3 regions of the Streptomyces sp. NPDC047028 genome follow, and region 2 is predicted to be linked to each of the others. Evidence: riboswitches for the same ligand, from Rfam matches in the RefSeq annotation. Region 2 holds a riboswitch; each other region holds the start of a gene.
What was found. Region 2 has a riboswitch for cobalamin ahead of ABZ854_RS10305 (cobalamin biosynthesis protein). Riboswitches for the same ligand answer to the same signal wherever they lie in the genome.

Region 1 (7,663 bases), on a different contig from region 2:
GATGACCCGGGCGATCTCCTCGTGCCGGGCGGCGATGCCGTCCTTGATCCGGGTGACGACCTCGATCCGCTCGTCCAGGCTCGCCCGCGGCCAGGGCCCCTCGTCGAAGGCGCGGCGCGCCACGGCCACGGCCCGGTCCACGTCCGCCCGGGAGGCGTGCGGCACCCGGCCGATGACCTCCTCGGTGTGCGGCGAGACGACCTCGATGACGTCCGTGCCCAGGGGGTCCGTCAACTCCCCGCCGATGAACAGCTGTCCGTGTTCCACGAGCTGGGTCATGACCGCCCCGCCTCCCGCCGTACGGCTTCTGACACGATGTCAGAACTGATATCAGTTCTAGTTCCAGGAGTCCACGGACAGGACGAGAATGCCGCTGAACAGCGGTTTCCCCGGGGGCCGGTGACATTGCGGACCGGGTGGGGGCCGTGCTGCCACCGCTCAGCGGGAGGCGGGGCCCCGACGGTCGTCGAGGACGTCCGCGGCCGCCGCGCGAAGGCCCTTCACCGCCTCGTACAGCAGGTGCTCCCGCTCGGCGGCGAGCGCGGTGTCCGCCTCCTTCCGGGAGGCGTCGCCCGCGCGGGCGTCACGCACCATGCGCCGCACGACCTCGGCCAGGCCCTCGGCCGCGTGCACCGCGCGGTGCAGCGCCTTCCGCCACCGGCTGCGGGCCTTCGAGCACGACGGACTCCGCGGCCCGGTGCACGGCACGGGCCTGGGCGCGGAAACGCTCCGTCCGCTCGTCGACCTCCCCCGTGTCCGGCCGGTCCGCGCGCAGCGCTTCACGCACCGCGTCCAGGGCGACGTCCCGGTCGTACACCGCGGTCAGGTACTCCACGTAGGCGTCCCGGCGGTGCCGGCGGCGCCACTGCGCGAACTGCGAGCGCGCCGCCGCGCGACCGGTGACCATCGCGGAGCCGACGGTGGCGAGCGATCCCACGGCGGCACCGAGCAGCGCGGCCAGTCCAGCGCCCATGGGGCCATGCTGCCGAGGCCGGGGGCCCGGCCGGACCGGCATCCCAGGAGGCGGGCATGCACAGGCCGCTTCAACGCCCGCAGGAACCGGTCGACTTGGGCATCCATTGGAACCAGTTCTAGTTATAGTGGCGGTGGCCGCGTGAGGCGTGGGTGGCACGGTGGTGTCCGGCACGGCGTGGGGCGGAGGGCTGATGACGGGGACGAGGACGTTCGATCACGGCGGGGGGGTGCGGTCCGTCCAGGTGCCCATCCCGGACAACCCGCTCGGCCACACACTCGTGTACGTCGTGGATACCGACCGGGGTCCCGTACTGGTGGACACCGGGTGGGACGACCCGGCGTCCTGGGACGCGCTGTCGGCCGGGCTGGCGGACTGCGGTTCGGGGGTCCAGGAGGTGTACGGGGTGGTCATCACCCACCACCACCCCGACCACCACGGCCTGTCGGCGCGGGTGCGGGAGGCCTCGGGGGCGTGGATCGCGCTGCACGCGGCCGACGCGGCGATCGTGCGGCGGACGCGGGAGACGCGGGCCGAGCGCTGGTTCACCTACATGGCGGCCAAGCTCACCGCGGCCGGCGCACCCGAGGAGCACATCGCCCCGCTCCGCTCCCCGCGCAGGCGCACCACCCTGCCCGGCCTCGCCCCCGCCCTGCCGGACCGGGAGATCGTCCCCGGCGACCTCCTCGACCTGCCCGGCCGCCGCCTGCGCGCGATCTGGACCCCGGGCCACACCCCCGGCCACGTCTGCCTGCACCTGGAGGAGCGGCACCCCGCCCGACTGCCGGGCCACGGACGCCTGTTCTCCGGCGACCACCTCCTCCCGGAGATCACCCCGCACATCGGCCTGTACGAGGACCCGGACGACGCGACGGTCACCGACCCCCTCGGCGACTACCTCGACTCCCTCGAACGCGTCGCCCGCCTCTCCCCCGCCGAGGTGCTCCCGGCCCACCAGTACGCCTTCAGCGACGCGCCGGCACGCGTACGGCAGCTTCTCGCCCACCACGAGGACCGGCTCACCGCCCTGCTGGCCCTGCTCTCCACTCCGCACACCCCCTGGCAACTCGCCGAGCGCATGCGGTGGAACCGCCCCTGGGACGACATCCCCTACGGCTCCCGGAACATCGCGGTCTCCGAGGCCGAGGCCCACGTGCGGCACCTGGTGAAACAGGGCCGGGCCGAGCCGGTCGCAGGCAGCGAGCCGGTGAGCTACGTGGCCGTGTGAACCGGGCGGCCTTACCGACCCGGCGGACGGGCGGTGGGCGTCAGGCGGAGGCCGAGGCCGCGGGGTGGGGCGGGTTCACCGTGTGCTCGGCCGTGATGATCATCTCAGCCAGGTCGGCGAGGGTGGTGAGCTGGCGGGCGTTCATCTGCGGCGCCCGGGCGGCGAGCCGGACGAGGCCGCACTCGCGCAGGCGGAGGAGCGGATCCGCCTCGGCCTCCAGGGACTGCAGGACCGGCTGCAACGCCTCGTGCAGCGCCTCCTGTTCGTCCGCGGTGAAGAAGCCGGCCGACAGGCCGAAGTACCTGCGCAGCCGGTCGGCGTGTTCCAGGCTCGGCATGCCGCTCTTGCGCCACTCGCTCAGCCACTGCCGGCTGGTCCCGGCGATCCTGGCCAGTTCGTCCAGCGAGTAGCGCTTGCCGTCGGGACGGCGCCGGGTCTCCCGGATGAAGTCCAGCCGCTGCCGCACCCGTTCGGCCAGTCCCACCTCCGGTGCGCGGCCGCCCCCGAGCAGGTCGACGACGACGCCGACGGGGATGCCGGTCCGGTGCGAGAGGTCGGACACGTCCAGGGCCTCCGGCAGCCGTCCGGGCCGCCCGGTCAGCTCGCCGAGCCGGTCCAGCACGTCGGCCAGCGGGGCGTAGGCGTCACTCACCGAGGTCCCCCCTGGGCGCGTCGTCCGTTCCGTGACTCAAGTGGACGCGAGGCTACCCGGTCCCTCGCCGCGTCACCAGAGAGGCAACACCCCCTGCGCAAGAAGGCAGCAATCGTTGACAGTTGAGGGTGCGGTGGGTGAGGATCACGGCACAGAGAGCAAGATTGATCTGACCCGCCCCGGGTGCCGCCTATGGGGGAGCGGCACCCGGGGTGTATCTCTGTTCGGCTTCTCCCACACGAAGGTGAGGCGCCGATGCCGTCGCCCCTGCTGCTCCTCGGGGCCGGACGTCAGGCCGCGTACGGCGAGTTCCCGCTGGCGCGGATCGCCGCCGTACACCCGGTCGTACTGGTGGGCGCGGCCCCGCCCGCGTGGGCGATCCCCCTCCTGGCCGGTCATCTCGTGGCCGACCCCGACCGGGAGGCGGACACGGCCGCTGTGGTGGCGCGGTTCGCGGCCCGGCACCGGGTCGCCGGGGTCCTGACCTGGTCGCGGGAACACCTGGTCACCGCCGCGCGCCTCGCCGGGCAACTGGGGCTGCCGGGCCTGCCGTACGAGACGGCGACGGCCTGCGCCGACCCGGCCGCGCTGCGCACGCTGCTCGCCCGGCACGGGGTGCCGCCGGCCGGCCGCGACGACCAGGAGGGACCACTGGTCGCCGCCGAGGCCGTCGTCCACGACGAGGACGTCCACATCGTCGCGATCACCCGTACGACCTTGGGGCCGCCGCCCGCACGGCAGCCGCTGCGGCACATCGTGTACGCCCACGACGGCCTGCTGCACAACCCGTTCCTGCGGCAGGCCGTGGAGCGCACCGGCCGGGCACTGGGCCTCACCCACGGTGTCCTGCACGTCGAGCTCCGGGTCACGCCGCGCGGCCCCCGCGTCATCGGTGCCGCCCCGTGCCTGCCCGGCGACCTGATCCCGCTGCTGGTCGAGCGGGCCACCGGCGTCGACCTCGCGCGGGCGGCGGCCGCCGTCGCCACGGGCGGTGCGCCGGACGTGTCCCTGACCCGGCAACGGGCCGCGGCGATCCAGTTCGCCTACCCGGCGGCCACCGGCCGGCTGACCCACCTGGCGCTGGCCCCGGCCGCCGCGCAGGAGCCGTCCGCCGAGCGGATGGTGCTCAGCCGGCAGCCGGGCGGGCTGGTGCGGGCGGCGTCGCACGCCGACGCGAGTGACCGGCTGGCGCACTGGGTGGTGGTGGGGGCGGATCCCGGTGAGTGCGAGGGGGGGTTGCGGGGGTTGGCGGTTCATCTGAGCGCTGCTGTTTCGCCGCCGAGTCGGACGTTCGCGGCGTGACGCTCCGCTGAGGTTGGGTTCGTTCTTGACTGCGGCGCCGTCGTGGCTTGTCGCGCCCACGTGGCGGAGCCGCATATCGATGCAGCCCCGCGCCCCTTTGGGGGCGCTCCCCGACCGCGTGTCTAGAACTTCGCCCGGGATCTGATCAACTCCTCTGCTGGACCGAGCAGTTCGAGTTCTCGCGGGCTCATCGTCGGGTTGGCTGCTCGGCGGTTGCGGGCCTCGGTCAGGACGGGCTCTGTGAGGTCGGAGGGGTCTCTCAGCAAGGACGTGAGGGTGGTGTGGGCCGGGGCGGTGAGGGGGGTGTCGTCCACCGCTACCTGGGCCAGGATGATCGCGGACATGGCCCAGTCCAGGCCGGGTGGGCCGTCCTCGGTGTTGGACCAGTCGATGACGCGGGGGCCGTCGGCCGTGAGGATCACGTTGTCCGGGTGGAGGTCGAGGTGCAGGACCCGTGCGGCCGGATCGTCCGGGTTCCGGCCCGGCAGCGCGTGCAGTTGGCGCAGCAGCCGGGCGAGCAGCGTACCCGCCTCGTCCGGGCCGATCCCGCCGGAGGTGAGGGCGGCGAGCATCGTCGGCCCGGACAGCCGCTCCAGGACCAGGTCGGTGCGGGACGCGGAAGGCCGTACGCGGGGCACCGGATAGCCGTGCTCGCGCACGTACGCCATCACCGCACCCTCTGCGGCCGCGTCCCCCCACCCGCCCCGGTCGCGGCGCAGCACCCACGCGTCGTCTATCTCGTACACGTCCGCCGAGCGGCCCGAGCCGAGCAGTCTCCCCGTCGTCGTCATGGCCGTGACCCTAGTCACCGGGCGGCTGTGCCCACAGCCACTCCTCGAGGTCCGTTCGGCTGCCGGTAAAGTGGCGGCGTCGTCATCACACTCGTACGGGGGGAAGCCGGTGCAATTCCGGCGCTGACCCGCAACCGTGAACCGTCCCCCGGGCGGTGAGCCGGACTGCCTCGTACGGGATTTTGACCGGCTCACGTGCGTCGGCGTTCCGCCGCGCACGGCACCGTCGAGGTTCACGGAGCCGAGCCGCCCGGGGTGTTCCCGTGCGCTGCCCGGCTCTCCGAGGAGAGGCAGTCGCCGATCATGTACGTCCGCCGCAGTGCCGCGGTCCTCGCCGCCGTGGGCGTGATCGCCGCGGCCGGGTCCGCCGCGCCCGCCCTGGCCGCGGGTCCGTCCCCGTCCGCGTCGCCGAAGGTGACGGTCCCGTCCGGCCTGTACGGCACCACCGACCCGACGTACGACGGTGTCTGGCGCCAGTCGCTCACCCTGCTCGCCCAGGACACGCTCGGCTACCGGCCCGCGACCGCGGCCGTCGGCTGGCTCGCGGGGCAGCAGTGCGCGAACGGCGCGTTCGCCGCGTTCCGCGCGGACCCCGGCAAGGCGTGTGACGCCAAGGTGATGGTGGACACCAACAGCACCGCCGTCGCCGTACAGGCGCTCAAGGCGACCGGCGGGCACGGGGCGGCCGTCGAGAAGGCGGCCGGCTGGCTGAAGTCGGTGCAGAACAAGGACGGCGGCTGGGGGTACACGCCCGGCGGGCCCAGTGACGCCAACTCCACGTCCGTCGTCATCGGCGCGCTCGCCGCGGCCGGAGAGGACCCGGGGCAGGTGCGGGCGGGCGGCAAGTCGCCGTACGACCTGCTGGCCACGTTCGCCCTCCCCTGCGAGGGGAAGGGCGGCGGCGCCCTCGCCTACCAGCCCAAGAAGGGCAAGCTCACCGCCAACGCGGACGCCACGGCCGCGGGTGTCGTCGGCGCGCTGGGCAAGGGCTTCGCGGTGAAGGCCGGGGCCGACCGGGGCAAGGCTCCCGCCTGCGCCTCCGGGAAGCCGGCCCCGGCTCGGACCGCGGACAACGGCGCCGCGTACCTCGCGGACGCCGTCGCCAAGACCGGCCACCTCGTTTCGGCCCTGCCCGGCGCCACGGACCAGCCGGACTTCGGCAACACGGCGGACACGGTCGTGGCGCTCGCCGCGGACGGCTACGTCGCGCAGGCCAAGAAGCCGTACGCCTGGCTGGAGAAGAACGCCGGCGCCTGGGCGAAGCAGAGCGGTCCGGCCGCCTACGCCCAGCTGATCCTGACCGCGCACGCGGTCGGCGCCGACCCGGCGGACTTCGGGGGCACGGACCTGGTGAGCGCGCTGAACTCGTCGGGGCCCGCTCCGTGGAAGCAGGCGGCCGCGTCGTCGCACGCCGACGAGAAGAAGAAGTCGGACGACGGTTCCGGCAACAGCGTGTGGTGGATCGTCGGCGTCGGGCTCGTCGGAGGGATCGGCGTGGGCTTCCTGATGAGCGCCCGCCGGAAGCAGCGGCAGCTGTGACCGCCGTCCGCCGTGCCGGGGCCCTGCTGGTCGCCGCGCTGGTGCTGGTCGCCGGCGCGGCGGCCGAGGCGCGGGCCGCGGGCTACCGCTACTGGTCGTTCTGGGAGCGCGCCGACGGGCACTGGACCTATGCCACCGAGGGTCCGTCGACCGCACGCCCCGAGGACGGCGCCGTCGAGGGGTTCCGCTTCGCGGTGAGCCCGGACTCGGCGAGCGCGGTGCGCCCGCGCGGCGCGGCGGACTTCGGGACGATCTGCGCGGGGACGCCCGCCAAGCCGGGGACGAAGCGGGTGGCGTTCGTGCTGGACTTCGGTACGGCCGCGGACGCGCCGTCCGGTGAGCGGCCGCCGCGGGGACGTACCGCGTGCGCGCGGGTGTCCGGCGACGCCACGGCGGCGGAGGCGCTGGCTGCCGTGGCCAAGCCGCTGCGGTACGACACCAACGCCCTGCTGTGCGCGATCGCCGGGTACCCGGCGAAGGGGTGCGGGGAGCAGGTCGCCGCGGGGGACTCTCGTACGACCCCGGCCGCGGGTCACTCGTCCGGCGGACCTTCACTGGGGTTGCCGATCGGCGTCGGAGTGGTCGCCCTGCTCGCGGGCGCGGGGGTGTGGCAGGCACGACGGCGGCGACGCGATGCCGCCTGAGCCCGCACCGGATGCGACCGACCCCGCAGTTCCCCGCGCCCCTGGGGAGGTGACGTCCGCCCTCGGGCGCGGGTCCGCGGGGGCTGAGCGCGCAGTTCCCCGCGCCCCTTCGGAGCACTCCCCGGCCGAGGGCAGCCGCGCCCCTGAGGAGATCACGTCCGCCGTCGAGCGCGAGTCCGTCGGGACTGAGCGCGCAGTTCCCCGCGCCCCTTCGGGGCGCTTTGTAGCCGCGGGCAGGCGTGCCGCTCGGGGCCGCACGGGTGGGCGCGGCGGCACCCTGCGAGCGCCGGTGAGCATAGCGACTCCCGGGTCACGCCGGCGCGCCGCGCAGCTCCATCCCGGGGCCTGGTGGCTCTGGTCCCTCGGGCTCGGGACCGCCGCCACCCGTACCACCAACCCGCTGCTCCTCGCCCTCCTCATAGCCACCGCGGGCTACGTCGTGGCGGCGCACCGCACCCCGAACTCCCCCACCGCCTACACCGCGTTCGCGAAACTCGCCCTCGCCGTGCTCCTCATCCGCCTCCTCTTCGCCAC
Region 2 (7,663 bases):
CGGTCACTTCGGCGATCCCGTGGTGGATCTCGTAGCCCTCGACCCGCTCGCCGAGGGCCTCGCCCACCGGCCGGGTCAGGGTCTTCTCGCGGGCGAACCGCACCCGCACGGGCAGCACACCGAGCCCGGCGACCTCGCCCGCCCGGGACTCGACGTCGTCCTCGATGTGCTCGCCGAGCACCTGGAAGCCGCCGCAGATCCCGAGGACCGGACGCCCCTCGGCGGCCCGTCGGACGAGCGTGTCCGCGAGTCCCCGCTCGCGCAGCCACTCCAGCGCCCGCACGGTCCCGCGCGTGCCCGGGACCACCACCAGGTCGGCGTCGGCCAGTTCCTCGGGCCGGTCCACGAACCGGACGACGACGCCGGGTTCTGCGGCGAGGGCGTCGACGTCGGTGAAGTTGGACATCAGCGGGACCGCGCAGACGGCGACCCGCAGCACGTCCTCGCCGACCGGCGGGGCGACGTTCGACTCCCGGACCGTGCCGCGCAGGGACACGCGCAGCCCGTCCTCCTCGTCGATGCCGAGGCCGTGCCGGTACGGGAGGACGCCGTAGGTGCGCCGCCCGGTGAGCCCGTGCAGCATGTCCAGGCCCGGCTCGAGCAGGCTGACGTCGCCGCGGAACTTGTTCACCAGGAAACCGGCGACCAGTTCCTGGTCCTCGGGGGAGAGCAGGGCCACGGTGCCGAAGAAGGAGGCGAAGACGCCGCCCCGGTCGATGTCGCCGACGACGAGGACGGGGAGCCGCGCGCCGCGCGCGATGCCCATGTTGACGATGTCGGTCCGCCGCAGATTGATCTCGGCCGGGCTGCCCGCCCCCTCACAGATCACCGCGTCATACGTGCCCCGCAACTCGGCCAGGCAGTCCAGCACGGTGCCGAGCAACTGCTGCTGCCTGCCCCCGTGGTAGCCGCGGGCGCTCAGCTCGCCGACCGGCTTGCCGAGCAGCACCACCTGGCTGCTGCGCTCCCCGCCGGGCTTCAGCAGGACGGGGTTCATCAGCGCGGTCGGCTCGACACGGCACGCCTGGGCCTGCATGGCCTGGGCCCGCCCGATCTCCGCGCCCTCGCGGGTCACGAACGAGTTGAGGGACATGTTCTGCCCCTTGAACGGCGCGACTTTCACGCCCTGGCGGACCAGCCACCGGCAGATCCCGGCCGTCACGACGCTCTTGCCGGCGTCGGAGGTGGTGCCGGCGACGAGGAGACCCCCGCTCACTTCCCACGTCCCTTCAGGAGGAGGCGCCCGGCGACGGTCACGCCGAGCGCGAGGAGGCCGACCCGGCGGGAGAGCCGTACGGCCCGGTCGACGTCGGTGACACGGACCGCGCGTCCGGCGTCGCCGTTCAGCACGGGGCGGTGCTCGACCCGGCCGCCGTAGGAGAGGGTGCCGCCCAGCCGCACGCCGAGGGCGCCCGCGAACGAGGCTTCGACGGGCCCGGCGTTGGGGCTCGGATGCCGGCGCGCGTCCGCCCGCCAGGCGCGTGCGGCACCGCGCGGATCGGGTCCGGCGAGCGTGGCGAGTACGGCGGTCAGGCGTGCCCCCGGCCAGCCGGCGAGGTCGTCGAGGCGGGCGGAGGCCCAGCCGAAGCGGCGGAAGCGGGGGGACTTGTGACCGACCATCGCGTCCAGCGTGTTGACGGCCCGGAAGCCGAGCAGGCCCGGCACTCCGCCGACCGCTCCCCACACCAGGGCGCCCACGACCGCGTCCGAGGTGTTCTCGGCGACCGACTCGACCACGGCCCGCGCGATCCCGTCGGCGTCCAGGGCCTGCGGGTCCCGGCCGCACAGGTGCGGCAGCCGCGCGCGGGCCGCCTCCACGTCATCCGACTCCAGGGCGCGGCCGATCGTCCGCGCCTCCCGGGCGAGCGACGTGCCGCCGACCACCGCCCAGGTTGCGGCCGCGGTCAGGGCCGCGGAGGCGGCGGGGGAGCGGCGTACGGCGTGTGTGGCGAGCGCCCCGAGGGCGACGGCGCCTCCGGCGCACACGGCGGTGTGCAGCGCGCCCCAGCCCCGGTGGTCGTGCCACAACGCGCTCTCCACGGCCGCGGCCGTCCGTCCGAACACGGCGACCGGGTGCCCGCGGCGCGGGTCGCCGAGGAGCAGGTCACCGAGGAGGCCGGCGGCGGCGCCGTACGCGTAACTGCGATCGGCACCCATCGGCTCAGCCGGCCGCGGGCACGGCGAAGGGCCGGTGAAGAATCCTCGTTCGGCAGCCGAGCATGGCGGTATGTCCTCACTCAGGGTGTCCGCGCCCTGGGTTGACGAGACCGGCGGTGAGAGTTCCTGGCTCCCGGGGATTGCTACCCCGGTGACAGTGGCGGGACCGCGCCGGATTCACACCGGCTTCCTCTGCTGCCGCCGTACATGGCCCGGGCAGTCCACCACGCCCCCGGAACGGCCGTCAACTTGCCGTTGACCTGCGGGGGGAGAGTGTGCCGATCCCCACACCGGCGGTGTGTCTCCTCGGACATGCGAAAGGCCCCACCCCGGTGCATGCGGCCGGGTGGGGCCTTCCAGACGGTCGGTCAGGACCTGGTCAGGACTTGCCGACGATCAGGTAGAGGCCGTACGCCACCGCCGCCGCGCAGGCCGCGAAGCAGACGTAGGCGCCGGTCACGGCGAGCGCGGCGGAGTTGCCCTCGGCCGCGGCCCGCTCGCGGCGGGCCAGGCCGGTGACGCCGAGGGTGAACAGGGTCACCAGTCCCACGGTGACCACGAGGCTGACGCCGAAGACGGATCCGATGGCCGCCCAGTCGATCTTCATGTCGTTTCCTTGGTTGTCCGGAATGACCGGGTCAGACGGCGGCGGCCGGCGGCACCGCCGGAGCGACGACCGGTGCGGAGGTCTCGGCGGGGGCCGGGATCGTGGCCGTCAGGTCGGCGGGGACCGGGCCCACCGGGGGCGGGGTCACCATGGCGATGGCGGTGGTCACCACGCCGGCCGGCTCCTCGGCGGCGTCGACATCGTTGACGTTGGAGCTGTCGACGACCTCGCGGCGGGACCGCTTCCAGATCGCGGCGCTGGAGGCGACCAGGAACACGACGACGGCACCGGTGCCCCAGTCCCCGAGGTCCGTCACGGACTCGGCGAGCGCCCCGACCAGTGCGGCGGCCGGCAGGGTCAGCACCCAGGCGACGACCATGCGGGTCGCCGTGGACCAGCGGACCACACCGCCCTTGCGGCCGAGGCCCGCGCCCATCACCGAGCCGGAGACGACGTGCGTGGTGGAGAGGGAGAAGCCGAGGTGGGAGGAGGCCAGGATGGCCGTGGCCGCGCTGGTCTGGGCGGCGAAGCCCTGCTGCGGCTGCAGTTCGGTGAGGCCCTTGCCCATGGTGCGGATGATCCGCCAGCCGCCGATGTAGGTGCCGAGCGCGATCGCCATGCCGGCGGACAGGATCACCCAGGTGGGAGGGTTGGAACCGGGGGCGAGGGCACCGCCCGCGACGAGCGCGAGGGTGATGATGCCCATCGTCTTCTGCGCGTCGTTCGTGCCGTGGGCGAGGGAGACCAGGCCGGCGGAGGCGATCTGGCCCGCGCGGTAGCCCTTGCGGGTGGCCTCGCCGCCGGCGTTCCCGCCGACGCCGTAGGAGAGCCGGGTGGCGAGCATCGCCGCGATGCCGGCCACGACCGGCGCGGCGACCGCGGGGAGCAGCACCTTGGTGACGAGCACGTCACCGTGGACGGCACCGAAGCCCGCGGAGGCGACGGTGGCGCCGACCAGGCCGCCCATCAGGGCGTGGGAGGAGCTGGAGGGGAGACCCACCAGCCAGGTCACCAGGTTCCAGAGGATCGCGCCGACCAGGGCGGCGAAGATGACCTCGGGACGGATGCCGTTCTCATCGACGAGACCCTTGGAGATCGTGTTGGCGACCTCCACGGAGAGGAAAGCGCCTACAAGGTTCAGTGCGGCGGACATGCCGACCGCGACCTTGGGCTTGAGGGCACCGGTCGAGATGGTGGTGGCCATCGCGTTGGCGGTGTCGTGGAAACCGTTCGTGAAATCGAACGCAAGTGCGGTTACGACCACAATCGCGAGGATCAGCGAGAAGCTTTCCATTTACCCAGGCAATCGTTCGAGCGTCATTGGCTCGTCGAACGTAGGCAATCTGAGTGAACGGAAGGTGAACTGGGCCGGGACTCGCGATGTCGGTAACGGGGGGCCGTGCTTCCGCCTGTGATTCCGTGGTGCGCCGGTGTGTGCCCCGGCCCCGCGAGCCCCTCGGTCACCACCCGCGCGCGAAGGTCCGCAGCCGGCTCGGCGAGCCGTTGAAGAGGTTCTGGTCGCCCGGCAGACCGCCCTTGGTGTCGTACTGCCAGAAGGTCCAGTACGCCCAGCCGGCGGGCAGTGTGCCCGGACCCCGCGAGCCGTGCCGGGCGATCCACAGGGCGTGCGAGCGGGCGAAGGAGGTGCTGCGCCCGGTGCAGGTGTCCCACCAGTGGGTGGTGGTGTAGATCACCGGGCGGCGCCCGGTCTCCCGCTTGATCTCGTCGCTGAAGGACCAGATCCAGTCGACCATCTGCCCGTGGCTCAGCCCGTAGCACTCGTGCTTCGGGTCGTACGGGTTGTACTCGATGTCGAGCGCGGGCGGCAGGGTCTGCCCGTCGGCCTGCCAGTCGCCGCCGTTGTGCACGAAGAAGGCGGCCTGCGCGGCGCCCGAGGACCGGTCGGGGCGCGCGAAGTGGTACGCGCCCTTGATCACGCCCGCGTCGCCCGCGCCGCCGTACTGCTCGGCGAAGTACGGGTTGCGGTACGTCGTGGACTCGGTCGCCTTGATGTAGACGAACCGGGATCCGTTGGCGCGGGCCTCGGGCCAGTCGACGTTGCGCTGGTGAGAGGAGACGTCGTGGCCCCGGGGCAGGCTCGCGACCGTGGCGGGCGGCCCCCAGGCCGGGACCGCGGTCGCCGTGGCGGCGGTGAGGAGGGTGAGCGCGGAGGTGGTCACCGCGAGCACGCCGAGACGGCGGCGGGGACGGCGACGGGAAGGTGTGCGATGACGGGCCATGCGTCCCCCCAGCTGTGGCGGTGAAACATCGTCCAGCGAGCAAGAGGGATCATTGAATGCCGACTGATCATCCAATGAGCGGATTTTCGCGGCGTTTCGTACGGGTCCACTCATTCGGCGGTACGACGATCGGACCGGACGGCTGGGAGGATCACGGCATGGCTGAACCGCTGCGGGACACGAGAGACGAAGAGACGCGGGCGTCGGAGGCTCGGGCCTGGGAGGCGGTGGTCGCGACGGCCCGGCGCAGCGTGGCCGACGGGCTCGTCGTCGGCACCTCCGGCAACGTCTCGGCACGTGTCGGGGACGTCGTGCTGGTCACGCCGTCCGGCGTGCCCTACGACCGGCTGACCCCCGCCGACCTCACCGGTGTCGACCTCGCCGGCCGGCAGGTACGCGGCACGCTCGTGCCGACCAGCGAGCTGCCGATGCACCTGGCGGTCTACCGCACGACCGGCGCGCGGGCCGTCGTCCACACCCACGCCGTGCACGCCACGGCCGTCTCCACCCTCGTCACGGAACTGCCCCCGATCCACTACATGACCAGCGCCCTCGGCGGCCGCGTCCGCGTCGCCCCGTACGCGGCCTACGGCACCGACGAACTGGCCGAGAACATGCTCCGCGCCCTCGACGGCCGCTCCGGCTGCCTCCTGCGGAACCACGGCACGATCACCTACGGCGCCACCCTCGACGAGGCCTACGACCGCACCGCCCAGCTGGAGTGGATGTGCCGCCTGTGGCTGACCGCGTCCGGCGTGCCCGGCCTGACGCCTTCTCTGCTGACGGAGGCACAACTGGCCGAGACCGGGGAACGCCTGAAGGGATACGGCCAACGGAGGTAGCCCGTGCCCACACCACCCGCCCGCAGTCCCCTTCGCACCCTGCTGTCGGCCCGCCCGGGGTCGTCACCCCGCCCCGGGCCGTCACCCCGTACCGGCGTTCCGCTGGCCGGTCGTGGGGTGCGCCGGGACACTGGAGCCGTGCGCACCGTCACAGCGACCGCCGCCCTCAGAGCCACCGCCGCCGCGTTCACCGGGATGCTCGCGGCCGGCGCGGCCTCCGTCGCCGTCGGCCGGCTCGCCAGCGATGCCGCCCTGAAGGCGCCCGCCGGCCGTCCCCTGCCGACCGAACCCCGGCTCACCGTGCACCGCACGGCCGCGGGGCAGGTCACGCTCACCCGTGACCTCGCCACCCTGCGCCCCGGGACCTACGGCCTCGCCGGGAACGGCTCCCACGCCGTCGTCGGCGACGTCCTGCACTCCGCCGAACACACCGCCGACACCGTCGTCCGCCGACTCCAGGGCGTCACGCACGGCACCCTCGCGCCCGGCGACTCCGTCTGGCTCACCCCCAACCTGCACGTCGGCAACCCCGGCACCGCCCTCGGCCTCGACCACGCCGACATCGACGTGCCCGGCGAACTCGGCTCCCTGCCCGCCTGGTTCGTGCCCGGCGCCCGGGACACCTGGGTGATCGCCGTGCACGGCCTCGGCACCACCCGCGAACACGCCCTCAACGTCATGCGGTTCCTGCACGAACGCCGCCTGCCGGTCCTCGCCCTCGCCTACCGCGGCGACCTCGGCGCCCCCCGCCCGCCGGACGGCCTCCACCACCTCGGCGAGACCGAGTGGCGCGACGTGGACGCCGCCATCCGCTACGCCGTCCGCTACGGCGCCCGGCGCGTCGTCCTCCTCGGCTGGTCCACCGGCGCCACCATGGCGCTCCGCGCCGCCGAGCGGTCCGCGGTACGGGACCGCGTGGCCGGTCTGGTCCTGGACTCCCCGGTGCTCAGCTGGGAGGCGACGCTGCGCGCCCTCGCCCGGGCCCGGCACACCCCCGGGCCGCTGCTGCCGCTCGCGGTGCGGGCCGCCCAGGGCCGCGCCGGACTGCACGCCGACCGGACGCGCGGCCCCGCCGCGGCCGACGGCCACGAGCGGCTCGCCGTGCCCACCCTGATCCTGCACGGCCCGGGGGACGCGGTGGCACCCTGGGAGTTCTCGCGCCGGATGGCCGCCCACCAGCCGCACCTGGTCGCGCTGCACACCGTTCCGCACGCCCCGCACGGCGCCATGTGGAACCCCGACCCGGAGGGGTACGAGGAGCGCGTGCGCCGGTTCCTGACCCCGCTGATGTGAGCCCCCGGCCCGCTCCCGGCCCGCTGCCGGCTCGTACCTGGCCCGCTGCCGGCCTGTACCTGGCCCGCTGCCGGCTCGTACCGGGCCCGCTGCCGGCTCGTACCGGGCCCGCTGCCGGCCTGTACCTGGCCCGCTGCCGGCTCGTACCGGGCCCGCTGCCGGCCTGTACCGGGCCCGCTGCCGGCTCGTACCTGGCCCGCTGCCGGCTCGTACCGGGCCCGCTCCCGGCTCGTACCGGGCCCGCTGCCGCCTCGGCGGCGCACCCATCGGGCAGGGCCGGGAAGCACCGGTTCCCGGCATTCCGTTCAAGGCCGTACGACTGGCCTGAATCCGCCGCCCGGACCGCCGTCGAGCGGACGCGCGGGCCCGTCCACCCGCTCCCGGCGGCATTCCGTTTGGGTTTTCGGACCGTCAGCAGGAAGACTGCAGCCGTGACGTCCCGTATCCCGCGCGACTCCAGGCTCCGACTCGTCCGACCGCGGCCCCTGGCCGCCGTCCCGAGAGCTGTGAACCAGCGGCGCCCG
Region 3 (7,663 bases), on a different contig from region 2:
CGTGGCGCCCCGGTCCGAAGCGTGGTCCGGTCAGGGTCAGGAGGCGGGCAGCTCCCCGCGGACGGTACGGGCGGCGGCGACCAGGTTTTCCAGGGAAGCGCGGGTCTCGGGCCAGCCGCGGGTCTTCAGGCCGCAGTCGGGGTTGACCCAGAGCCGTTCGGCGGGGATGGCCTTGAGACCGGTGCGCAGCAGGTCCGCCACCTCCTCGGCGCTCGGCACGCGAGGCGAGTGGATGTCGTACACACCGGGGCCGGCTTCGCGCGGGTAGCCGTGGGCGGCGAGTTCGCGGGCGACCTGCATGTGGGAGCGGGCAGCCTCCAGACTGATGACGTCGGCGTCGAGGTCGTCGATCGCTTGGACGATGTCGCCGAACTCGGCGTAGCACATGTGGGTGTGGATCTGGGTGTCCGGGCGGACCCCACTGGTGGTGAGGCGGAAGACTTCGGTCGCCCAGGCCAGGTACTCAGCCCGGTCGGCGGCGCGCAGGGGGAGGGTCTCACGCAGTGCGGGTTCATCCACCTGGATCACCGAAGTCCCGTCCGCTTCCAGGTCATTGACCTCGTCGCGCAGGGCGAGGGCGAGCTGGCGGGCGGTGTCGGTGAGAGGCTGGTCGTCGCGGACGAAGGACCAGGCGAGCATGGTGACCGGGCCGGTGAGCATGCCCTTGACCGGTCGGTCGGTGAGGCACTGGGCGTACGCGGTCCAGCGCACGGTCATCGGCTCCGGCCGGGAGATGTCACCGGCCAGGATCGGTGGGCGGACGTAGCGGGTGCCGTAGGACTGGACCCAGCCGTGCTGGGTGGCGAGGTAGCCGGTGAGCTGCTCGGCGAAGTACTGGACCATGTCGTTGCGTTCGGCCTCGCCGTGCACGAGGACGTCCAGGCCGGTCTTCTCCTGGAAGGTGATCACCTCGTGGATCTCCGCCTTGATCCGTTCCTCGTAGCCGGTCATGTCGATGCGGCCGGCGCGCAGGTCGGCGCGTGCCGCGCGCAGCTCGCCGGTCTGCGGGAAGGACCCGATGGTCGTGGTCGGGAGGAGGGGCAGGCGGAGGTGGGCGCGCTGGGCCGCGGTGCGTTCGCCGTAGGGCTGGGAGCGGCGGGCGTCGGCGTCGGTGACCGCGGCGGCGCGGGAGCGCACGGCCTCGTCGTGGGTGATGGGCGAGCCCGCTCGGGAGGCGAGGTCGGCACGGTTGGCGGCCAGTTCGGCGGTGATCGTGCCGGTGCCCTGGGAGAGGCCCCTGGCGAGGGTGACGACCTCGCGCGTCTTCTGCTTTGCGAAGGCGAGCCAGCGCAGGATCTGCGGCTCGATGTCCCGTTCCGCGGTGGCGTCGAGCGGGACGTGCAGCAGGGAGCAGGATGCGGAGACGTCGACGCGGTCGGCCAGTCCGAGCAGGGTGCCCAGCGTGGACAGGGATGTGGCCAGGTCGTTGACCCAGATGTTGCGGCCGTTGACGACGCCGGCCACCAGGCGCTTGCCGGGCAGGCCGCCGACGGCGGCGAGGTCGTCCAGGTTGGCGGCGGCGGCCTCGGTGAAGTCCAGGGCCAGGCCGTCGACCGGGGCTTTGGCGAGTACCGGCAGGGCATCGCCGAGCCGGTCGAAGTAGGACGCGACCAGCAGCTTGGGCCGGTCGGTGAGGGCGCCGAGGTCACGGTAGGCGCGGGTGACGGCGTTGAGTTCGGCCGGGGTGCGGTCCTGGACGAGGGCGGGCTCGTCCAGCTGGGCCCACGCTGCGCCCGCGGCGCGGAGGTCGGCGAGGACTTCGGCGTACACCGGCAGCAGGCGGTCCAGCAGGGTGAGCGGCTCGAAGCCGGCCGGTACGCCGGGTGCGGGCTTGGCCAGGAGGAGGTAGGTGACCGGACCGACCAGCACCGGCCGGGCGGTGAGTCCCAGTGCCAGGGCTTCCTTGAGCTCGGTGACCTGCTTGGTTGCGTCGGCGGCGAACACGGTGTCGGGGCCGAGTTCGGGGACCAGGTAGTGGTAGTTGGTGTCGAACCACTTGGTCATCTCCAGCGGTGCGACGTCCTGTGTTCCGCGGGCCATGGCGAAGTAGCCGTCGAGCGGATCGGCGGCCACCGCGTCCCGATGGCGTGCGGGGATCGCGCCGACCATGACGCTGGTGTCCAGGACATGGTCGTAGTACGAGAAGTCGCCGGTGGGCACCTCGTGGATGCCGGCCTCGGAGAGCTGCTGCCAGTTCGTACGGCGCAGGTCGGCGGCGGTGGCACGGAGGGCGTCAGCGGTGACGCGGCCCTTCCAGTAGCCCTCGATCGCCTTCTTCAGTTCCCGGCCCTGTCCCTGGCGGGGGTAGCCGTACACGGTGGCCCGTGCTGCCGCGGGCTTGGTGGTCACGGAGATCTCCTTCGCGAGATGAATCCCTGAGATCCCGGAGAGGGGACGAGAGCGCGAAGGAACAACATGCCGGACGGTGTCGGCCGACGGCCGTCCGTTCGGTGTGTTCGCCGACCCGCCCTCGAGGTCACCGGGATGTCCGCGCACGAGTGGTTCGCACACGGGCAGTTGGCAGGTCTTCGGACTCGCGGGCACGCCTCGTCGTACGAAGTCGTACGAGACACCTACTGGCCGTCGCTTCCCAGGCCCTCCTCGGACCCAGTGCGTATGACGGCGGTCGTTCCCGCTCACCGCTGCGGGGCAGTCCCGGATTCCCACCGGGTTCCCTCTTACGACGCATCCCGCCTGGCGGACGGGGCGAACCAGCTGCACCGGCCAGCCTACGGGGTCAACGTCAGAGAAGAGAGCGGGACGTCCGTCATCTGGACGGTGAGGCGGCCCACATCGCGCCGTGCGGTCCACAGGGTGGGAAGCCCGCCGCACGCGCGCTTCCCGCCCTTCCCCTGTCACGCCGCGTGGGGACCTTCATCCCTGCGGCGGTGCGGGCCCCTCAGCCCGCGTCCTACCAGGTCCTCAGCCCCGGTCGTGGCTGTGGAACCCCCGGCCGGTCTTCCTGCCGAGCAGTCCCGCCTCCACCATCCGCTGGAGCAGCGGCGGCGGAGCGTAGAGCGGCTCCCTGAACTCGTCGTCAAGCGATTCGGCGATCGAGGCGACGGTGTCCAACCCGATCAGATCAGTGAGCCTCGGTGGGCCCATCGGGTGAGCGCAGCCCAGCTCCATGCCCGTGTCGATGTCGGCGGCCGTGGCGAAGCCGGACTCCGCCATGCGGATCGCCGACAGAACGTAGGGGATGAGCAGCGCGTTGACGACGAAGCCGGCCCGGTCCCGGGACCGGATGACGGTTTTGCCGAGCACGCGGGCCGCGAAGTCCTCGACCGCGGCGGTCGTGTCGGCCGATGTGTGCAGCGAGGTCACGACCTCGACCAGGGGCAGCACGGGGACGGGGTTGAAGAAGTGCAGTCCCACGACCCTGTCCGCGCGGCTTGTCGCCATGCCGAGCCGCATGATCGGGAGGGACAAGGTATTGCTGGCGAGGACGGCGGCGGGATCCTCGACGATCTCGTCGAGAGCGGCGAACACCTCCGTCTTGGCGTCCGTGTTCTCCACGACGGCTTCCAGGTGGGTGCGGTGGCGTCCTCGAAGTCGGCCATCCAGACCTTGGCCCCGGAGTTGAGGGCGTTGACCGTCATCCGGCGGTCCGGAGGGCCGGTGATCTCGACGCGGCGGTCGGTCAGCCCGGGTGCCGGTGGTGCGACTCGCCAGGACGGGTCGGCACGGATGGCGGTGGTGACGATCGGGAAGTCGAGGGGGGAGCCCGATGCCAGGCGCAGGACCTGCCGGCGGCGCTCTCTCATCAGGTCGTTCCGGCGGGTGCCGAAGGCTGCGGCCAGGCGGCCCAGGAAGTCCAGGGCGGCGGGCGTGAGAATCTCGTCGTGACGGTCGCCCAGGTCAGCGAGAACGCGGACGTGGTGGGTCAGGGCACTGGTGGACACAGCTTCTCCCAGGGTCTCCGGCTCGGCCGCTGCCACCGCGTCGAGGGTGCGGCCTCGCCAGCGGCCCACGTCCAGGCCGCCCAGCTCCGGTGTCTCCACGCCGTCGAAGCCCGCACGCGGCCGCCGTCTCCCGGCAACGCGCACTCGGCGACACGATGACATGTGCGGGGATGGGCAGTGATCCCGCCGCCGCATGTGCGCCCGCCGCCCGATGCCGTCGACCGAGTCGCCGTCGTAGAAGCGGGCCTGCCGCAGCGACGGGCTCGTGGCGGGCGAGACGAGGGTGACGCGGCTGGCGACGAGGTTGCTCCTGCGGTCGGTGTCATGGGCGTGCTGGCCCGCCCCGCGAGCGGCACGCACGTACGCCGGTCCGGGGCGATGGCCGTGAGTCGATGTTCCGCGAACGTAGCATCCACGCAAGGGCGGCTGTCCGCGATTCTCGCCCTGCCGGTGCAGGCATGATGCCGGACGAGCGTCGGGTGCCGCCCGCGATCGATCGTGCGAGGGCTCCGTGTGTCAGGCGGGGTCGGGAGTGGGTGTCCGGCGTGAGAGGGCGTCGGACGCGCGGGCCGTGGCGTAGAGGGAGACGGCGAGGGCGAGGGCGAGTGCCAGGCCCGCGGTGTAGACGCCCGCGGAGGGTTCGGCCGGGGCGCCGCCGGCTTCCTTGCGGGCGGAGCCGCTGAGGAAGGGGACGACGACGAGGACGGCCAGGCCGAGGGCGACTTCTCCCCAGACGACCTTGGGGAAGTGCCGGAGTGTCAGGTGGAGCAGGGAGGCGTTCTCGCCGGTTCGGCGGGCCTGGGCCATGCGGGGCATGAGCCAGAACTGGTTGAAGGCGCCCGCGGTGACCATGCCGAGGACGAGGTTGATCTTCACGAGCAGGGCGAGGCCGTAGCCGGTCGTCCACAACTGGCTGACGGCGCCGACGTGCTTCCAGCTCATCCACAGGCCGGAGACGACGACGGCGGCGACGCAGATCATCGCGACGAGGCTGAAGCGGCGCCACAGGTCGGCCCAGAGCAGGCCCGCGTCCGGGCTCAGACGGCGGCGGGCGCCGGCGAGGACGCTGAGGAGGGCCAGGCCGCCGAGCCAGACGGTGCCGCTGATGATGTGGGTCTGGGTCAGGACCAGGTCCAGCACCTCGTCGGCCTTGAGCGGGACGGTGGCCGGGACCGCGCCGATCAGTGTCACCGCGAGGGCGAGGGGCAGAGCGGTGAGGGCCACGGGGTCGACGCGGCGGCGGGCGGCGCGTGTGAACAGGGTCATGAGGAGGATCGCGGTCGCCAGGAGGACGAGGTTCTGCACCAGGAAGAGGGTGCCCTGTGCGATCCAGGTGCCGTCGTCGGCGGGGGCTCTGAGGAACTGCCATATGGGTCTTGGCGCGAGGGCGTGGCCGAACGGCATTCCTCGGCCGTTGCGGGCCACCCGAGCGGCGAGCTGGAAGTATCCGGCCACCAGGAGAACCACGCCGGACCAGGCGAACCAGACCGACGAGCGGTGACGCAGCAGGGAGGCGTCGTCGGTGTCCGGTGTCCTCCTGAGCGTGGGGCGGACCGTGGTCGCATAGGTGACGAGGCCGCCGATGGTCCCGCTCAGGCCGAGGAAGTAGCCCGTCTTGGTCAGGGCTCGCCAGGTGGTGGGCAGCGTGTATCCGGCCGTGTCCGCGGCCAGCAGAAGGGTGCTCATGAAGGTGAGGCTAACCTAAGTTCTATCCAGGCCGTACACCCTCATGGAGTGTCTGGGGGGGGGCGATCTCGCATCATTCGGGCCGGAAGGTTCATCGCATTGCCATATCTTTAGGTAAGGCTAACCTTAGCTTGTATGCGGGGGGCTTAATCTCGAACCGGTTCGACCGCTGCCCGGAAGGAATGTCCCCGTGATCCCCACTCTTGTGATCGGCTTGAGAGAGGGCCTTGAGGCGTCGCTCATCGTCGGCATCATCGCGGCGTTCCTGGGCAGCAGCGGCCGCCGTGACGCGCTGCGACAGGTGTGGATCGGCGTCGCGGCCGCGGTCGTTCTCTGTCTGCTGATCGGGGTCGGGCTGATCACGCTCTCCCGTGAACTGCCGCAGCGCCAACAGGAGGCGCTGGAGACCGTGATCGGCGCGTTCGCCGTCGTCATGGTCACCTTCATGATCCTCTGGATGAACCGGCACGCCCGGGGCATGAAGAAGGAACTGGAGACCCAGACCGCCCACGCTCTGGCCCAGGGGTCCGCGCGCGCCCTGGTGGCCATGGCCTTCCTCGCGGTGCTGCGGGAGGGCTTCGAGACGGCGGTGTTCCTCATCTCCGTCATCCAGAACAGCACCAGCGTCGCGAGCGGCACCACCGGTGCGCTGATCGGCATCCTGATCGCGGTCGTGGTCGGATACGGCATCTACCGCGGCGGAGTCCGCCTCAACCTCGGCCGGTTCTTCAAGATCACCGGTCTGGTCCTGGTCCTGGTCGCGGCGGGACTGACGATGACGGTCATGCACACCGCCCACGAGGCGGGGTGGCTGAACGCCGGTCAGGCACAGGCCCTGGACCTGAACTGGCTGGTGCGTCCGGGCACCGTGCTGTCCTCCCTGCTCACCGGCGTGCTGGGCGTGCAGCCGCGGCCGGTCGTCGCCGAAGTGACGGCCTGGCTGGTGTACGCGGTGCCGATGTTCGCCTACATCGCCTGGCCGCGCCGGGGTTCCCGGCGCCCGGCCCAGGGCGCTCCCGTGGCCGCCGAGATCACCGGACACGCCTGACGGTCCGGCCGTCCGGCGGGGCCGTCCGCCCCACCCCCGGTCACTTTTCCCCTTTCCCCTTTCCCCCGAACGACCCCCTACCCCCGGGTCCTTCTGAATCACCTCTAGCTCGAGGGAGCACTGTCCCATGCACAGATCCATCACGCCACGCGTCCTGCGAGTCACCGGTGTGCTCGCCGTCGCCGGACTCGTCGCCACTGGATGCGCCAAGAACAAGACGGACAGTGCCCCCGCCGGCGCCGCCAAGGTCTCCGTCGAACTCGACGACAACGGCTGCCACGTCTCCCCGAAGTCCGTGGCCGCGGGGCCCGTGACCTTCACGGTGAAGAACACCCACGCCAACAAGGTCTCCGAGGCCGAACTGCTGCGCGACGACATCATCATGGGGGAGAAGGAGAACCTCTCCCCGGGCCTGTCCGGCACCTTCTCGCTGCACCTGGACGGCGGCAAGTACCAGGTGTACTGCCCGAACGCCAAGACGGAGAAGACCGCCTTCACGGTCAGCGGATCGGCGGGCAAGGCCTCGCAGGACCCCGCGGTCAAGGCCGATCTGGAACAGGCCGTCAGCGGCTACAAGACCTATGTCATCGGCGAGGTCGACAAGCTGGTGCCGGCCACGAAGAAGTTCACCGACGCGGTCCGCTCCGGCGACATCGCGAAGGCCGAGCAGGCGTTCGCGCCCGCCCGTTACTACTACGAGGAGGTCGAACCGGTCGCGGAGAGCTTCGGCGACCTCGACCCGGACATCGACGCCCGCGTCAACGACGTCACCGACCAGTCCAAGTGGACCGGCTTCCACCGCCTGGAGAAGGCGCTGTGGCAGGACAAGTCGCTGAAGGGCACGGCCCCGCTCGCCGACAAGCTCGACGCCGACGTGGCCCGGCTCAAGACGCTGGTGGCCAAGACCTCCTACCAGCCGGCCCAGCTCGCCAACGGTGCCACCGATCTGCTCAACGAGGTCGCCTCCAGCAAGATCACCGGCGAGGAGGACCGCTACAGCCACACCGACCTGTCCGACTTCGAGGCC

Region 1: linked by a shared signal. The riboswitch ahead of ABZ854_RS18290 (prenyltransferase/squalene oxidase repeat-containing protein) and the one ahead of ABZ854_RS10305 (cobalamin biosynthesis protein) in region 2 are both predicted to bind cobalamin.
Region 3: linked by a shared signal. The riboswitch ahead of metE (5-methyltetrahydropteroyltriglutamate--homocysteine S-methyltransferase) and the one ahead of ABZ854_RS10305 (cobalamin biosynthesis protein) in region 2 are both predicted to bind cobalamin.

What each region holds. Positions count from the first base shown of each region.
Region 1 is NZ_JBEYVS010000018.1:140,915-148,577, reverse strand. It holds gene ABZ854_RS18325 (aldehyde dehydrogenase) at 1-279, opposite strand, end outside; gene ABZ854_RS18320 (hypothetical protein) at 439-594, opposite strand; gene ABZ854_RS18315 (hypothetical protein) at 584-973, opposite strand; gene ABZ854_RS18310 (MBL fold metallo-hydrolase) at 1,167-2,201, shown strand; gene ABZ854_RS18305 (XRE family transcriptional regulator) at 2,242-2,853, opposite strand; gene ABZ854_RS18300 (hypothetical protein) at 3,109-4,155, shown strand; gene ABZ854_RS18295 (aminoglycoside phosphotransferase family protein) at 4,278-4,946, opposite strand; cobalamin riboswitch at 5,006-5,134, shown strand; gene ABZ854_RS18290 (prenyltransferase/squalene oxidase repeat-containing protein) at 5,250-6,485, shown strand; gene ABZ854_RS18285 (SCO2322 family protein) at 6,482-7,129, shown strand; gene ABZ854_RS18280 (CbiQ family ECF transporter T component) at 7,407-7,663, shown strand, end outside.
Region 2 is NZ_JBEYVS010000008.1:154,727-162,389, forward strand. It holds gene ABZ854_RS10300 (cobyric acid synthase) at 1-1,216, opposite strand, end outside; gene ABZ854_RS10305 (cobalamin biosynthesis protein) at 1,213-2,157, opposite strand; cobalamin riboswitch at 2,257-2,399, opposite strand; gene ABZ854_RS10310 (hypothetical protein) at 2,537-2,764, opposite strand; gene ABZ854_RS10315 (inorganic phosphate transporter) at 2,796-4,058, opposite strand; gene ABZ854_RS10320 (lysozyme) at 4,225-5,004, opposite strand; gene ABZ854_RS10325 (class II aldolase/adducin family protein) at 5,163-5,846, shown strand; gene ABZ854_RS10330 (alpha/beta fold hydrolase) at 6,042-7,139, shown strand; gene ABZ854_RS10335 (hypothetical protein) at 7,571-7,663, shown strand, end outside.
Region 3 is NZ_JBEYVS010000057.1:25,982-33,644, reverse strand. It holds gene metE (5-methyltetrahydropteroyltriglutamate--homocysteine S-methyltransferase) at 37-2,349, opposite strand; cobalamin riboswitch at 2,502-2,731, opposite strand; partial or broken gene ABZ854_RS33215 (3-hydroxybutyryl-CoA dehydrogenase) at 2,923-3,528, opposite strand; partial or broken gene ABZ854_RS33210 (malate synthase A) at 3,525-3,902, opposite strand; gene ABZ854_RS33205 (hypothetical protein) at 3,843-4,061, shown strand; gene ABZ854_RS33200 (CopD family protein) at 4,419-5,588, opposite strand; gene efeU (iron uptake transporter permease EfeU) at 5,779-6,636, shown strand; gene efeO (iron uptake system protein EfeO) at 6,764-7,663, shown strand, end outside.